DNA from 3 places in the Hydrogenophaga luteola genome. Region 1 is predicted to be linked to each of the others. Evidence: predicted binding sites of a transcription regulator. Region 1 holds the regulator's gene; each other region holds the start of a gene.
The links. The regulator sigma-54, encoded in region 1, starts transcription at its own class of promoters, with help from an activator protein. The targets are predictions, from matches to a motif close to TGGCANGNAANCTGCTTT.

Region 1 (5,245 bases):
CAGCGTGGCGGCACCCTGGTCGGCTTCGTGGTCGGCCTGCTCGTCGGCCTGGGCCTGGCGCTTTCCGTGGCCGTGTATGTGACGCGCGTGCCGGTGCCCTTCGTGGACCGTGGCGTCACCCGCAAACCGGCCGACGATGCGGCCGAGGCCGAGCGCAACAAGGGCTGGAACCCGAATGCCGGGCTGGTGAACAAGGCGCCGCCGCTGCCGACCCCTGCAGAGACGCCGCCGCCGGTGGCCGGCGACACTGCGCCGAAGGAATCTCCGGCGGCGGAGCCCGACAAGGCGCCGGCCGCCAAAGCCGCAGACGCCGCCAAGCCGGACACCGATCCGCTGGGCGACCTGATGAAAGCCAAGGCTGGAGCACCGGCGGAGCCCGCGGCTGCACAGGGGGCCGACCCGTTCACCTACTTCGTGCAGGCCGGGGCGTTCAAGTCTCCCGAAGAGGCGCAGGCGCAGAAGGCCCGGCTGGCCATGCTGGGCATGGACGCCACCATCACCGAGCGCGAGCAGTCGGGCCGCACCGTGTTCCGCGTCCGCATGGGGCCGTTTGGCCAGAAATCCATGGCCGAGGCTACGCGCGAGCAACTGGAGGTGAACGGGGTGGAGGCGGCGCTGGTGCGGGTGCAGCGCTGATTGCACCACCGCACGAGGAACTTTTCACAGGCCCGGGAGCCTGATTCAGGTCATTTCAAGGAGTCCGATTCCATGCATCGTCGAGATTTTTCGCGCAGCCTCCTGGTGGCTGGTGCCGCCACCGCCAGCGGACTGGCCCTGTCGCCGGCACTGGCCCAGCGCGTGGCCTTCAAGGAAGGCACCGACTTCCAGCGCCTGGCCAAGCCAGCACCGACCGAGAGCCCGGCGGGGCAGGTCGAGGTGGTCGAGTTCTTTGCCTACAGCTGCATCCACTGCTACAACTTCGAGCCAGTCTTCGGCGAGTGGATCAAGCGCAAGCCGGCCCACGTCACGGTGCGCCGCATGCCGGTGGCCTTCAACCAGAACTTCGTGCCGATGCAGCGCCTGTACTTCACGCTGGAGGCCATGAACCTGGTGGACACGCTGCACGTCAAGGTGTTCAAGGCCATCCATGAAGAGCGCCTGCCTCTGACAACGACACCCGCCATCACCGCCTGGATCGAAAAGCAGGGCGTGAACCGCGAGCAGTTTCTGGGCATCTTCAACGGTCAGGCCGCCGAGCTGTCCAAGAAGGCCGTCGGTCTGCAGGACGCCTACCAGGTAGAAGGCACGCCCGCCCTGGGCATCGCCGGCAAGTTCTATGTGGGTGGACAGGGGCCGCGCACTCTGCTGGTGGCCGACTCGCTGATCGCCGAGGCCCGCAAAGGCTGACCGGTTTCTGTCACTTCTCTTCTTGAAGCCCGCCTGTGCGGGCTTCCTGCTTTCATGGCGGGAACAATGTGCCGCCGCTGCCGCGAAACGGCTTGGGCACCGCTACAATGAATGCAAGATTTGTGCCCTCATACGCCATGCACCTACACGCACCAACCCCCCGTTCCATCGCCCGGATGTTGGCCGTCATTGGCCTGACGCTGCCCCTGCTGGCGCAGGCCGAAAAGGCCGACAAGGACAAGCCCATGAACGTGGAGGCCGATGCGCTGCGTTACGAAGAGGCGCGCCAGACCAGCGTGTTCACCGGCAATGTGCTGATCACCAAGGGCACCATCCTGATGCGTGGTGCCAAACTGGACGTGCGCCAGGACCCGCAGGGCAACCAGTACGGTCTGCTGCTGGGAACGCCCGAGAAGGCCGGCTTCTTCCGCCAGAAACGGGAAGGTCTGGACGAGTGGATTGAGGGCGAAGGCGACCGCATCGAATACGACAGCAAGGCTCAGACGGTGCTGTTCACCGGCCGCGCGGTGCTGCGCCGCTACCGCGGCACCCTGCTCAACGACGTGAGCGAAGGCACCGAGATCCTCTACAACAGCCTGACCGAGGTGTTCACGGTCAAGGGTGGCGACACCAGCAAGACGGCAGCCAATCCCACCGGCCGCGTGCGCGCCATGCTCACGCCGATCCCGGAAGAGGAGAAGAACGGTCCCGCCGCTCCAGCGACCGATCCGGCGAAGCTGCGCCCCAGCGGCAAGATCACCGAGCCCAAGAAGTGACGGAGACCGTCGCCAGCGCCAGCCCTTCGGGCGACATGGTGTCGCACAGCCGTCTGGAGGTCAGAGGGCTCAAGAAGTCCTATGGCAGCCGCAAGGTGGTCAAGGACGTATCCCTGTCGGTGGACAAGGGCGAGGTGGTCGGTCTGCTCGGTCCCAACGGTGCCGGCAAAACCACCTCGTTCTACATGATCGTCGGCCTGCTGCGGGCCGATGGTGGCGAAATCCTGCTGGACGACCACCGCATCGAATCCCTGCCCATCCACCGGCGCGCCCGGCTGGGCCTGGGCTACCTGCCGCAGGAAGCATCAATCTTCCGAAAGCTGACGGTGGCGCAGAACGTGCGCGCGGTGCTGGAGCTGCAGCAGGACGCCAACGGCCAGCCGCTGTCCGCGCGCGAGATCGACGCCCGCCTGGACGAGCTGCTCAAGGAGCTGCGCGTCGACCACCTGCGCGATTCGCCCGCGCCCGCCCTCTCGGGCGGTGAGCGCCGGCGCGTGGAGATCGCCCGCGCGCTGGCCACCCGCCCGCGGTTCATCCTGCTGGACGAGCCTTTCGCCGGCATCGACCCGATCGCGGTGCTGGAAATCCAGCACATCATCAGCTTCCTCAAGTCGCGCGGCATCGGTGTGCTGATCACCGACCACAACGTGCGCGAAACCCTGGGCATCTGTGACCACGCCTACATCATCAGTGACGGTCATGTGCTGGCCAGCGGGACCACCGCCGAAATCATTGAAAACGCCGAGGTGCGCCGCGTCTACCTCGGCGAGAACTTCCGCATGTGACGGGATGAGCGGATGAAGCAAGGTCTGTCGCTGCGGGTGTCGCAGCACCTCGCGCTGACGCCACAACTGCAGCAGTCGATCCGGCTGCTGCAGCTGTCCACGCTGGAGATGGCCCAGGAGGTCGAGCAGATGCTCGACGAGAACCCGTTCCTGGAACGTGGCGAGGAGCTGGCCGATCGCGAGGATTTCGGCGTTCAGACGGCGGACGCGCCGGTGGTGGCCGGCGAGCAACTGGAAGAAGCGGCGCAGCCGGTGGTTGAGCCGCGCAGCGCCGAGCCGGACACCCGCACCGCCCCGGCCGACAGCGCGGACAGCACCGGCGACGACGTCGAGAGCCGGCTGGACGGTGCGACCCCGGTCGAAGAGAGCTGGGAAGGCGACGGCACGGTCGAGATGGCGCCCGACGACAGCGAGTGGGGGGGCGAAGCGCCTGCGCGCAACAGCGGCTCCGGCAGCGAAGACGACGACACCGCCACCGCCGCCGACCTGGCCCGTGTGCCGGTCAGCCTGCAGGACCAGCTGCACGACCAGGCGCGCTGCCTGCGCCTCTCGGACGAGGACAGCGCGGCGCTGTACTTCCTGATCGAGTCGCTCAACGACGATGGCTATCTGGAGGACAGCCTGCACGAGCTGGCCCGCGCCTGCTGGCGGCTGACCGCCGGCCGGCCCGCCGATGAGGAACCGCGCTTCGACGAGGTCGAGGCGATCGAGCGGCGCCTGGGCATCGCCCTGCAGTGGCTGCAGCAGATGGAGCCCACGGGCGTGGGCGCGCGCGACCTGGGGGAGTGCCTGCGGCTGCAGATCATGGACCTGCGCAACACGCCGGCGGCCCGTGCGGCGCTGGCGATCTGCGAGCAGCCGCTGGAGCTGATGGCCAAGCGCGACATCAAGCGCCTGTGTGCGGCCACCGGGCACGACGACGAGACCGTGCGTGCGGCGCTGACGCTGATCGCGCGGCTCGAGCCCAAGCCGGGGCGCCGCTTCGTCGACGTCGAGCGCAACGTGGTGGTGCCCGACGTGATCGTCACCCGCGCCGGTCGCGGCTTCAAGGTCTCGCTCAACGCCGAGGTGATGCCGCGCCTGCGCGTGCACGACGTTTACGCCAACGCCCTGCGGGGGCGGCGCGAGGCCGGCGGCGAAGCCGGCCACGCGGCCATGCAGCAACGGCTGCAGGAAGCGCGCTGGTTCATCAAGAACATCCAGCAGCGCTTTGACACCATCCTGCGTGTGTCCTCGGCCATCGTCGAGCGCCAGCGCAACTTCTTCATGCACGGCGAGCTCGCCATGCGCCCGCTGGTGCTGCGCGAGATCGCTGACGAGCTGGGTTTGCACGAGTCCACGATCAGCCGCGTGACCACGGCCAAGTACATGGCCACGCCGTTCGGCACCTACGAACTGAAGTACTTCTTCGGCTCCAGCCTGGGCACCGAGACCGGCGGCAATGCGTCGAGCACCGCGGTGCGTGCGCTGCTCAAGCAGTTCATTGCCTCCGAAGAGCCGTCCAAACCGCTGTCGGACAACCAGCTCTCGGACCTGCTCAAGGAGCAGGGCATCGAGTGCGCGCGCCGCACGGTCGCGAAATACCGCGAGGCGCTGCGCATCGCGCCCGCGAACCTGAGAAAAGCGCTTTGAACTCCCTTTCCCTGTTCCTTCCTTGCGCCGCAGGGGTGGAAGACTACCTCGCGGCCGAGGTCACCCGCATCACCGGCGAGACCGCTGTGCAGAAGTCGCGCGCTGGCGTGGCGCTGCAGTCCTCGTGGCGCGACGCGCTCAAACTCAACCTGCACAGCCGGCTCGCCCAGCGTGTGCTGGTGCAGCTCTGGCACGGCGGCTACCGCAGCGAGAACGACCTCTATGCCGCGGCCAGCGAGGTCGCGTGGGAGATCTGGTTCACCCCGCAGCAGACCATCAAGGTCGAGGTCACGGCCCAGCACAGCCCGCTCAAGAGCCTGAACTTCGCGGCGCTCAAGATCAAGGACGCGGTCTGCGACCGCTTCCGCGACAAACGCGGCGAACGCCCCAGCGTCAACACCACCTGGCCCGATGTGCGACTCTACGCCCACCTGACCACCGACACGGTGAGCCTCTACATCGACACCTCGGGCGAGCCTCTGTTCAAGCGCGGCTGGCGCGAGGACAAGGGTGATGCGCCGCTGAAGGAAACGCTGGCCGCGGCCATGATCGCCGCCACCGGCTGGAATGGCGCCGAAGCCGAGTCGCTGGACGACATCGTGCCGCTGTACGACCCCTGCTGCGGCAGCGGCACGGTGGCCATCGAGGCGGCGCAGATCGCGCTGCGCGTGGCGCCCGGCCTGCAGCGGCGTTTCGCCTTCGAGA
Region 2 (5,245 bases), on a different contig from region 1:
GTTGTGGAAGCCCGCGGAAAACACCACGAACCACAAGAGCGGCCGCACCAGGGCCGAGCCCAGGCGCGAGGGCTGGCGCAGGAAGCGGCCGATCTCGCGGCCCACCACCGCCCGCAGGGCGCGCAGCAGGTGCGGCAACAGGGCGGGCGCCGGGTCGGGGGTGTTCAGGGTCGCTGCTTGCATGCGCTTTCCGCTTCGTCGACACCCAGTGTGTCCATGACTTCCTTGGGGTGCAACACGCCGTCCAGCGGGGCCACGCCGATCACGCCGTCCACATGGCTGAGGAAGATCGGCTGGCGCAGCTGCCCGTCCCAGGCGCGGAACGACAGGCGCGGCCCCTTGAAGCCGTCCACCGCCACCGGCCCGCCGCGCAGGGCCTTGAGCTGCTGGGCCACGGGCGCCTTGGGCAAATCGACCAGTACCGTGGCCACCGCACGGCCCGCGATCCAGGCGGCCCAGTCGTGGCCAGTCATCGGTCGTTTGTGCTCCTTGGCAAAACGGCGCGAGAGCTGCGGGCCGCCGTTGCGCTCCCACAGCGGGTGCCAGGGCACAGCCACCAGACCATTGGCGCCCACCACCGGCCGCGGCAGTTGTGTGGCGTAGGGCACGGTGCGCGCGAACTCGCCGTCGCTGTCGAGCACCGCCACCACCTCGTGCTCGCGGTCGCTGCCGGTCAGAAGGCGCACATTGCCCAGGTCGCGCTCGCGCGGGTCGCCAGTCAGCTTGAAGGGTTTGGTGGACGTGGCCTTGATGCCGTAGCGTTTGGCCGCGCGGTTGAAGGCCTCCAGCATGGGCGCATCGCCCGGCAAAGGCCCCTGCAGCACCAGCGCCTTGCGCCAGTTGCGCGCGGCCAGGTACTGCGCCAGCGCATCGCTCAGCATCGCGCGGCTGGGGATGGTGTGCAGCAGGTGGGCCGCGCACTGCGCGCCGCGCAGCGCGTCGTCGTCGGCCGCGGCGTTGAACACGATGGCGCCACCCAGCGCGGCCGGCGCCGCCTGCACCAGCGCACGCAACTCGGCGGCCGGCAGGTCGGCCACCACGTGCTGCACCTTGGCGGCCTTCAGCTCGGCCAGCGCTTTGGTCAGCCCCCCCGCGTTCGGCAGCACCACGTCCTTGACCTCCAGCGCGATGCCGGCGGCGTCCAGTTCAAATGCCGAGTCTTCGGCCGCGAGCTGTACCCCGTCGATGGCGCGCCCGGTCGGATGGCCGGGGTAGGCCTTCTCCATGCGGCGCGGCGCGTGGCGCGGGTCACCGTCCAGCGACACCACCGCGATGGTGACCTTGGTGGCGGCGAACGACGGCAGCGCCGCCGCCAGAGCCAGCGCGCCCAGCAGGGCACGCAAAGGTCTGCTCGGATGCAACGTCATTTGCTCACGAGAACCGTATGTGGAACTCGGCCTGCCGGCACCGTCTTCAGTGCCTTGCCCGACGCCGTGTCGATCAGCGTCATGTCGTCCGACAGGCCGTTGGCCACGAACAGCGTCTTGCCGTCGGGCGTGAAGCCCAGGCCCCAGGCCCGCTTGCCCACCAGGATCTGGTTCTTCACCGCCTTGCTCGCCACGTCCACCTCGGCCACGTGGTTGGCTCGGCCCAGGCCCACCCACATGCTCTTGCCGTCGGGGCTGATGGCCATGCCCACGGGGGTGATGTCGGCGTCGCGCATGCCCTTGACGGTGAACTTGATCTTCTGCTTCTCGGTGTGGGCCTTGGTGTCGACCACGCTCACGGTGGCATCGAGCTCGTTGGTGACCCACAGCTCGCTGCCGTCGGGGGACATCACGAAGCGGCGCGGGCGCTTGCCAACCTTGATGTTCTTCGTGACCTTCTTCGTGCCCAGGTCGATCACATGGACCACGTTGGCCACTTCGGACGTGACATAGGCCGTCTTCCCGTCGGGCGTGACCAGCACGCCCTCGGGCTCGCCACCGGTCTTCACTTCGAACAGCGCCTTCTTGGTGGCGATGTCGTAGGCACCCAGCACGCTGTCGTCTTCCACCGACACGTAGGCGGTCTTGCCGTCGGGGCTGAGGTCGAACATCTCGGGACTCTCGCCCAGCGGCACGGTGCCGGCCAGCTTGCCGCCCGCCACATCCACCACGCCCATCGCATTGCTGTCGCCGCAGACCACGTAGATCTGCGAGCCATCCGCGTTGAACGACATATCGCGCGGGCGCTTGCACACGTCGATGGCGCCCTGGCGTTCGCCCGCGGTGTTGAACACGTAGAGCTTGTTGTCCTTCTCGCTGGACACGTAGACCTTGCTCTCGGCGTGGGCCGGCAGGCCGAAGGCGAGCGAGGCGCCAGCGGCGCACAGGGCCGCTGTCAGGGGCCGGGAACGGCGGAATGCGGCGGCACTAAGGGCCATGTCTTTGTCTCCTTGATGTTGTCAACAGGTCGGCGACCGGGCGATGCCCGCCTCGGGCGCGCGGTGCTTCTGCAAATTCGGTGCCAGTGCGCCATGGACTGTTGCGGGAACAGAATTTGCCTGAAGATGCCCCGTCCCGAGGGCTCTCCGAGGGACAGGAGACTATCAGGCCACGCCATGAGACACACACCGCTGTTCCCAGCGTTCAAAAATGACACAGGGATAACCCTGAGCCGTGACACACCCCCGGCCCGGCGCCCGACGCGCCGCGACTTCCTGTGCCAGGCGGGCGCGCTGGCCATGGCATCCGCCGCGCCGATGGCGCGGGCCCAGGCGCCCTTTCCATCCAAGCCGCTGCAGCTCATCGTGCCCTGGCCCGCGGGCGGACAGACCGACCTGACGATCCGCATCCTCTGCGAAGAGGCCGAGCCGCTGCTGGGCCAGCCGGTGCTGGTGGTCAACAAGCCCGGCGCGGCCGGCACGCTGGTGGCGCCCGCGCTGAAGGCGGCCGAGCCGGACGGCCACACCATCGGCCAGGTGCCGATCACCGTCTACCGCCACGCGCTGATGAACCACGTGCCCTGGGACCCGGTGACCGACCTCGCGCCCATCCTGCAGGTCTCGGGCGTGAGCTTCGGCCTGCTGGTGCCGGCCAGCAGTCCGTTCAAGTCGGCCACCGAGCTGATCGACTGGGCGATCAAACACCCCGGCGAGCTGATCATGGGCTCCACCGGCATCGGCACCACCGCCCACCTGGCGATGGAAGAAATCCTGCTGCAGCACAACGTGAAGTACGTGCACGTGCCGTACAAGGGCACGGCCGACCAGATGCTGGCCATCGCCGGTGCGCAGATCATGGCCGGCGTCAACTCCACCGGCTTCGCGCCCTGGGTCGAGAAAGGCCAGATGCGCGTGCTCGCCACCTTCAACGCCGCGCGCAACCCGCGCTGGCCCGATGCGCCCACCATGCGCGAGCTGGGCTACCCGCAGGCGGTCTACACCTCGCCCTGGGGCCTGGCCGCGCCGGCCGCCACGCCGCCCGCCGTGGTGCAGAAACTGCACGACGTGTTCCACAAGGCCATGTTCAGCGAACGCCACGCCAGTGCGCTCGCCCGGTACGATCAGTCGCTGGATTACCTGGGCACGCGCGACTACCGCCAGGCCGTGCTCGCCACCGTCGAGCGCGAGAAGAAGCTGCTCGCGCGCATGAACCTGCTGGCCAAACCCGCCTCATGACCGAACACACCGCCCTCGCCTCCGACACCGTGCTGAAGGCCGAAGGTCTGCACAAGGCCTACAACGACAAACCCGCCCTCAAGGGCGTGAGCCTGTCGCTGAGGCCCGGCGAGATGGTGGCCCTGCTCGGCCCCAACGGCGCCGGCAAGTCCACCCTGCTGCAGCTGCTCACCGGCCTGTTCACACCCGACCAGGGCGCCATCACCGTGCTCGGCCACGACATGCGCGCCCACCCGGCACGCGCGCTCGCAGGCCTGGGCGTGGTGTTCCAGCAAAGCGCACTCGACCTGGACCTGACGGTGATGGCCAACCTGCTCTTCCACACCGACCTGCACGGCATCCCGCGCAAGACGGCGCGCGAGCGCATAGCCATGCAGCTGGCTGCCATCGGGCTGCAGGACCAGGCCAAGGCCGTGGTGCGCAGCCTCTCGGGCGGCACGCGGCGCAAGGTGGAACTGGTGCGCGCCCTGCTGCACCGGCCGCGCCTGCTGCTGATGGACGAGGCCACGGTGGGCCTGGACCCGGCCTCGCGCCAGCAGCTGCTGGACACGGTGCGCGGCCTGTGCAGCGAGCAGGGCCTGGCCGTGCTCTGGGCGACGCACCTGATCGAAGAGGTGAAGACCGCCGACCGGCTGCTGCTGCTGCACCAGGGCACGGTGCGCTTCGACGGCAGCATCGACACCTTCATGGCCGCCGCCGACGGCCCGGACTTTCAGACGGAAGTGCTCAAGGCCTTGCAGAAGCCGGGGCTGTAAGCCCCGCCCGGCCTAGAAGGCGTAGCCGACGGTCACGCCCAAGCCCCACTGCCGGCCCGGTGCCGGCTCGAAGAAGCGGCGGTTACCGTCGTTGGCGATCACCGAGCCGATGGTGGCCTTGTCGGCCAGGTTGTCGACGCGCACGTACTCCTTGAGCGTCCACGCGCCGAGCTTCTGCTCCCAGCCCAGGCGCAGGTTGAACAGCGTGGCCGCGTCGGTGCGGTCGCTGTTCACGTCGTCCACCACCATCGAGCCGCGGTGCAGCGCCTCCAGCGCGGCGGTGAAGCCGGGCCAGGCGCGCGGCTGCCAGGCGACCTCGCCGAACAGCGAGCGGTTCATCGTGCCGGGGATGCGGTTGCCCTTGGCCACGGTGGCGCCGCTGCTGCTGGTGAAGGCCTGGTCGAAGCGCGCGTTCAGCGTGGAAAACGCCAGGTGCGTGCGCCACTCGGGGCTCCACTGCGCGCTGTGCGCCAGCTCGATGCCCGAGCGACTGGTCTTACCGGCGTTGGTGTAGACCGTGCGCCCGCCGCTGCTGGAAGCCACCACGATCTCGTCGCGGGTGCCGATGTGGAACAGCGCCGCATCGAGGCGCTGGCCTTCGCCCAGCTTCGCCTTCAGGCCCAGCTCCACGTGCGTGCTGCGCGCGGACTTGAGGTTCAGGTTGGGTCCGCTGCCGTCGGCGGTGTAGGCGATCTCGGTCAGCGTCGGCGTCTCGAAGCCGCGGCCCACGTTGGCGTAGACGTTGGTGTCGGCGCTGAGGTGGCGGGTGAGGCCGATCACCGGGTTGGTGGCGTTGAAGCGCACACGGCCGCTGTCGTCGGGGTTGCCGGGACGCACGAAGAAGTCCTGCACCCGGAACCTCACGCGGTTGGCGCGCAGACCGGCCACC
Region 3 (5,245 bases), on a different contig from region 1:
TGCCGGTGAGACCAGGGGTTCTGAAGCGGATCGCGTCCTTGTGCACCAGGCCGTTCTCGGCCAGCGACTTGGCCGGGTCGGGCGTCCAGGGCTGGCCGTTCTTCTTCCACTCGGCCTTGCTCCAGTGGATCTTCGCGAACTCGGGGTGGTAGCCGTAGATGCCGGGCAGGATCGCCGCCGACAGCGCGCCGAACGGTGTGTCCGGCGGCAGCGGCAGGCAGAACGGCGCGCAGAACATCAGGTGGTCTTCCCAGCCGATGTAGAGCAGGGGTGCGGGGAAGTTCTCGCGCACATCCTTGGGCGTGAACTCGTAGGGGGCGATGGCAACGACGCTCATTTCTGCGCTCCTTGGGTCAGGGGCTCGCCCTTCCAGGCAGCGAAGTTCTTCTGGTCTTCCGAACCTTCGAAGTCGAAGTTGTCGCGGCCCACTTCCATCTCGTAGTACTTGAGCACGGCCATCAGCGGGTCGAAGCCCTCGGCGGTCGGGTCGGTGCCTTCGGGGAAGCAGTGGCCCTGGTAGATCTGGTGCACCGGCAGCCAGCTCTGCACGTACTTCTCGGGCTCGTGGTCGAAGATGCTCTTGCAGTGGTCGCTGCAGAAGTGGTACTTGTAGGCCTTGTAGTCGCTCTCGCGGTAGCAGATCTTGCTGGCGTCACCCTCTTCGGTGAACAGCATCGGGATCTGGCAGGTGGTGCACAGCATCGGCAGCGTCTTGTTGTAGAAGCGGTTGCCGGCCTGCTGCTGCTCGCGGAAGTACTCGAAGCGCGGGCGGTAGTACTTGTCGAAGGTCTCGGGATACTTCTCCGACAGCCAGGCCATTTCCTCGTCGCTGGGAATCCAGGTGTGGAAGGGCGCGGCGGCGTTGTAGTTGTAGAAGGTGTTCCAGGCCTGGTGGCTGATGTGGTCCTTGCCTTCGCAGGCCTGCTTCCAGCCGGCCGGCTCACGGATGCCGTAGCGCGCCAGGTCCTTGAACAGGGCGCCGCCGTTTTCTTCGGCGTACATCTCCCAGGCTTCCTTCCAGCTCATCACGCGCTTGGGCAGCATGTAGTCCTGCATCATCGCGACCAGGGTCAGCAGGCGGTAGCCGCGCCAGAACCACTTGTCGATCCAGCGCTGCACGATGGGCACGTTGTCCGGGTCCTGCTCCAGCAGGAACTTGATGCACTCGATGCCCAGCGTCATGTGGCGGCTCTCGTCGGACTGGGCCGAGAAGCCGAAGGTCACGGTGGACATGTCGCCGTTGTGCGCCGCGCCGCTCATGAAGGGCACGAACAGCAGGTTGGTCAGCACGTACTCGAACGAGAAGCTGACGGCGGTCAGGAACTCGAACGGGCCGCCGGTGCAGGCGTCTTCGAAGAAGCTCTTCGGCACCGACAGGTACCACACGCGGTCGAACCAGTGGTTCGAGTGGTGCATGCCGTTGAAGTACTTGTTGTAGTGCGAGATCGCATGCGTCTCTGTCTGGTAATGGCGCAGTTCGTCGATGGACTGCATCTGCGCCGCCACACGCGCGCCTTCTCCGGTGAACTGCCGGCCCACATGGGCAAAGCCGCGGTGCGCGTAGTACTCCAGCGGTGTCACGCCCTGGATGAACAGCTTGAGCGCGTTGACGTAGCGCGCGTCGGCCACGCCGAGCTGGCCGTTGTTCTGCGCGAAGGCCTCGATGACCGCGTAGAGCTTCTTCTCCTTCTCGCCCTGGTACTTCCAGTAGGCGTCCATCGTGAGACGGAACGGGTCCTGCCACTTGTCCCAGTCGTGGATCTTGATGCCCTCGTACGTGTCGTACGGGAACACCTTGTCCATCGGCTGGTAGGTCGTCTCCCAGCCCAGGCCGCGGGTCATGGCGGCATAACGTTCCTTCAGGCCGAGTTTCTTGCTGGCAACGCGGGTGTCCATGTGTTGTCTCCTCTGTTGGGGTTCAGTGCTTCCAGCTGAGGGTCAGCTGGTCGTCGTCCTCGTCGATGTGGCCCGAGAGGGTGACGAGGTTGACGTGGATGGCTTGCAGGTCGTAGGGCCGGCCGGTGAGGCCCTCGATGGTTTCGCGGCGGATGGTCAGGCTGCCGGGCGCGTTGATCTTGACCAGGCCGGTGGGGTGGGTCAGCACCGCGTTCGGGTTGTCGGCCACGATGGCGTCGATCACCACGCGGGACTCTTCGTTGTGCTGGAAGGCGATGAATACGTCGGACATGTTGTGGTCTCCTGTTCAGGCCTGGTCAGGCGTTCACGCCGGTTTTGGTCAGGCGCGCCTGCAGCTGCACGCGGGCGTCGCTCAGCACGGTCTCGCCGACTTCGCCGAGCGCGAGACGCGCAATGGGCGAGAGCGCGGCCTGGGCGCGGTCCATCCAGTGGCCGGTCCACTCGCGCAGCAGGGCGCGGTTGGCGTCCGACTCGGCGCCCGCAGCCTTGATGACGGCATCGATCCAGCGCGCGGTTTCGTCGTGCCACTCGGGCATGAAGCTGGTGAGCATCGCGACGGCGGTGCCGCCCTGCAGCGCGACGTGGTCGTCCACGAAGGCACCGTAGATCAGCGGGTACAGCAGACCGTCCACAGCGAAGTTCTGCGCCACGAACAGCTCGAACGGGTCGCTGACCACGAAGCTGTCCTCCACCAGGCGGCGCAGGCCCTGCCACTCGGGTGCGTCCAGCCAGGCCTGCTTGCCGTCTTCGAGCGACTGCGGCTCGCCCAGCACCAGGCCCAGGCGGGTGAGGTACTGCGCCACGCCCAGGTTGTCCATCGCGTGGAACATGGCCGGCGCGGTGAAGGCCGTGCCGTAGCCGTAGGCGCAGATGGACGCGTTGTTCATGTTCGCGCCCCAGGCCGCGTGGCGCAGCGGCATCAGCACGGCCAGCGCTTTTTCGCGGATCGCGTCGGGCATCTTGCCGACCATGGCGCGCTGCTCGACGAACTGGAAGTTGGCTTCCATCGCGTCCTGCTGGCGCGCGCGGGCCATTGTCCAGGTCGCGTAATAGAACTGGCGCGGGTCCTTGAGCACGTACCAGTCGGCCAGCACGACCTTGCTGCGGCTGGCGTCGAAGAGCTCGTGGCCCGGGTCCCAGGTCGGCCGGTAGTGGAAGTTGGTCATCGGCTGCGCGCCGAAGGTGGCCTCCTGGTAGCGGCTGGCGGCCTTGTCGCCGCCGATGTATTTCGCCACGTGGGCGTAGGTCTGGCGCAGCGGCGTGATCTCCCGCGCCTGCAGGTCGATGTTCATCGGTGCTTGTCTCCGTGGTGGGTTGTGCGAACGGCTCTCGGGAACTCAGGTGTCCAGACGCTGCACCCGGTTGTTGGCGCAGAAGGCCTCGAAGGCCGGGGCGGGCAGCATCAGCTCCACCGCCAGCTCCGGCCAGCCGATCGAGAACTCGAAGGCGACCAGGCCGTCGGCCCGGCGTTCGATCACCCGCACGAAACGCAGCGAGGTGTCGACGGCGGGCAGGGTGGTGTCGGTGGTCTGGGGCATGGTGCTTGGGGCGGTCGGTGCGTTGTCGGACGCGTCCCCTTTCGCAGATGGCGTGCCAGCCGACCCGCGTTGAACCAAAAATCTCGATATTTCAGGGAAATCCCTGAGAAAAGGACCGATGTGCAGCGCAACATCCGGATCGCTTGACGCCTTTCGATAGCCTGATTCTTGGACTGTTGCGGCGCAGCACGCGGAAAAGATCACGATATGAAGAGGCCTGTTGGGCCTCAGTTGATCAAATGATCAATTCCCGGGGCTGCTTTACCGGCTTGCTGACCTGGGGCTGCTTCACAGAAAATATCGAGATTCCAGTCGCCGCGGAGCGACCCACCGGAGACACCTTTGGACCCCCACCTGACCTACCCGCCCGACAACGACCTGCGCCGCCTGCTGCGCTTCGAGCCGCACAGCGGCGCCATCTGGCTTGGCGAGCGGCGCATGGTGCTGCTGCACACCGCGGCGCTCACGGCGCTGCGCCACGACCTCATCACCTCGGTCGGGAAGGACCACGCGCGGCGCCTGCTCACGCGCATGGGCTACGCCTGCGGTCTGCACGACGCCGGCTTCGCGGCCAAGACGCGCGGCAAGAAGACGCTGGAAGACATGTTCCTGGTCGGGCCGCAGCTGCACATGCTGGAAGGGGCGGCGCGTGTAACGCCGGTGCGGCTGGAGATGGACGCCGCCGCCGGCCGCTTCGAGGGCCTGTTCCGCTGGGACGACTCGTGGGAGGCGCACGCGCACCGCCTGCAATATGGCGTGGTCGATGAGCCGGCCTGCTGGACCCTGCTGGGCTACGCCAGCGGCTACACCAGCGCCTTCATGGGGCGGCTGATCCTGTTCAAGGAAATCAAGTGTTCGGCCTGCGGCGACGACCATTGCCTGATCGAGGGCCGTCCCATCGACGACTGGCCCGACGGCGACGCGCACCGCCAGTACTTCGAGGACGACTCGCTGCTGGAGAAGATGGCCGCGCTGAGCCAGCAGGTCGAGGCGCTGAAGAACACGCTGGAGCCGGCCGAGTCGGGCGGCATGCTGGTCGGTGCCTCGGCGGGCTTCCAGCGCGCGCACGACCTGATGCGCCGCGCCGCCGCCACCCAGGTGACGGTGCTGCTGACCGGCGAGACCGGCGTGGGCAAGGAGCGTTTTGCGCGCGCGCTGCACGAACACTCCGAGCGAGCGGCCGGGCCGTTCGTGGCGGTGAACTGCGCGGCCCTGCCGGCCGAGCTCATCGAGGCCGAGCTGTTCGGTGTGGAGAAGGGCGCCTTCACCGGTGCGCACGCGGCGCGGGCCGGCCGCTTCGAGCGGGCCGAAGGCGGCACGCTGTTCCTCGACGAGGTGGGTGACCTGCCGCTGCCGGCGCAGGCCAAGTTGCTGCGTGTGCTGCAGGAGGGCGAGATCGAGCGCCTGGGCAGCGAGAGCGCGCGCAAGGTCAATGTACGACTCGTGGCCGCGACCAATGTCAACCTGGAAGCCGCGGTGGAGCGCGGGCAGTTCCGGCGCGACCTGTTCTACCGCCTCAACGTCTACCCGATCTGCATTCCGCCGCTGCGCGAGCGCACGAGCGACATCGAGCCGCTGGCGCGCCACCTGCTGGCGCGCTTCACCGCGTTGCACCAGAAGCGCCTGGGCGGCTTCAGCGACCGCGCGCTGCAGGCGCTCTCGCGCCACAGCTGGCCGGGCAATGTGCGCGAGCTGGAGAACCTGGTCGAGCGCGGCGTGATCCTGGCGGCGCAGGGCGGTGTGATCGAGGCCGAACACCTGTTTCCCAACCAGTCCGAACCGGCGCAGGA

Region 2: ACFOPI_RS16880 (PQQ-dependent catabolism-associated beta-propeller protein) is a predicted target of sigma-54. The motif match lies at 2,434-2,451, and genes of this name have one in related genera.
Region 3: ACFOPI_RS03580 (phenol hydroxylase subunit) is a predicted target of sigma-54. The motif match lies at 3,496-3,513, and genes of this name have one in related genera.

What each region holds. Positions count from the first base shown of each region.
Region 1 covers NZ_JBHRXX010000004.1:159,801-165,045, forward strand. Annotated here, with positions in the region: gene ACFOPI_RS09915 (SPOR domain-containing protein) at 1-636, shown strand, start outside; gene ACFOPI_RS09920 (thiol:disulfide interchange protein DsbA/DsbL) at 709-1,347, shown strand; gene lptA (lipopolysaccharide transport periplasmic protein LptA) at 1,524-2,123, shown strand; gene lptB (LPS export ABC transporter ATP-binding protein) at 2,159-2,908, shown strand; gene ACFOPI_RS09935 (RNA polymerase factor sigma-54) at 2,921-4,540, shown strand; gene ACFOPI_RS09940 (THUMP domain-containing class I SAM-dependent RNA methyltransferase) at 4,537-5,245, shown strand, end outside.
Region 2 covers NZ_JBHRXX010000007.1:451,778-457,022, reverse strand. Annotated here, with positions in the region: gene ACFOPI_RS16890 (ABC transporter permease) at 1-183, opposite strand, end outside; gene ACFOPI_RS16885 (branched-chain amino acid ABC transporter substrate-binding protein) at 165-1,367, opposite strand; gene ACFOPI_RS16880 (PQQ-dependent catabolism-associated beta-propeller protein) at 1,364-2,365, opposite strand; gene ACFOPI_RS16875 (tripartite tricarboxylate transporter substrate binding protein) at 2,666-3,601, shown strand; gene ACFOPI_RS16870 (ABC transporter ATP-binding protein) at 3,598-4,356, shown strand; gene ACFOPI_RS16865 (TonB-dependent receptor family protein) at 4,369-5,245, opposite strand, start outside.
Region 3 covers NZ_JBHRXX010000001.1:725,806-731,050, forward strand. Annotated here, with positions in the region: gene ACFOPI_RS03560 (phenol hydroxylase subunit P4) at 1-337, opposite strand, end outside; gene ACFOPI_RS03565 (aromatic/alkene/methane monooxygenase hydroxylase/oxygenase subunit alpha) at 334-1,896, opposite strand; gene ACFOPI_RS03570 (MmoB/DmpM family protein) at 1,919-2,188, opposite strand; gene ACFOPI_RS03575 (aromatic/alkene monooxygenase hydroxylase subunit beta) at 2,214-3,209, opposite strand; gene ACFOPI_RS03580 (phenol hydroxylase subunit) at 3,255-3,455, opposite strand; gene ACFOPI_RS03585 (sigma 54-interacting transcriptional regulator) at 3,798-5,245, shown strand, end outside.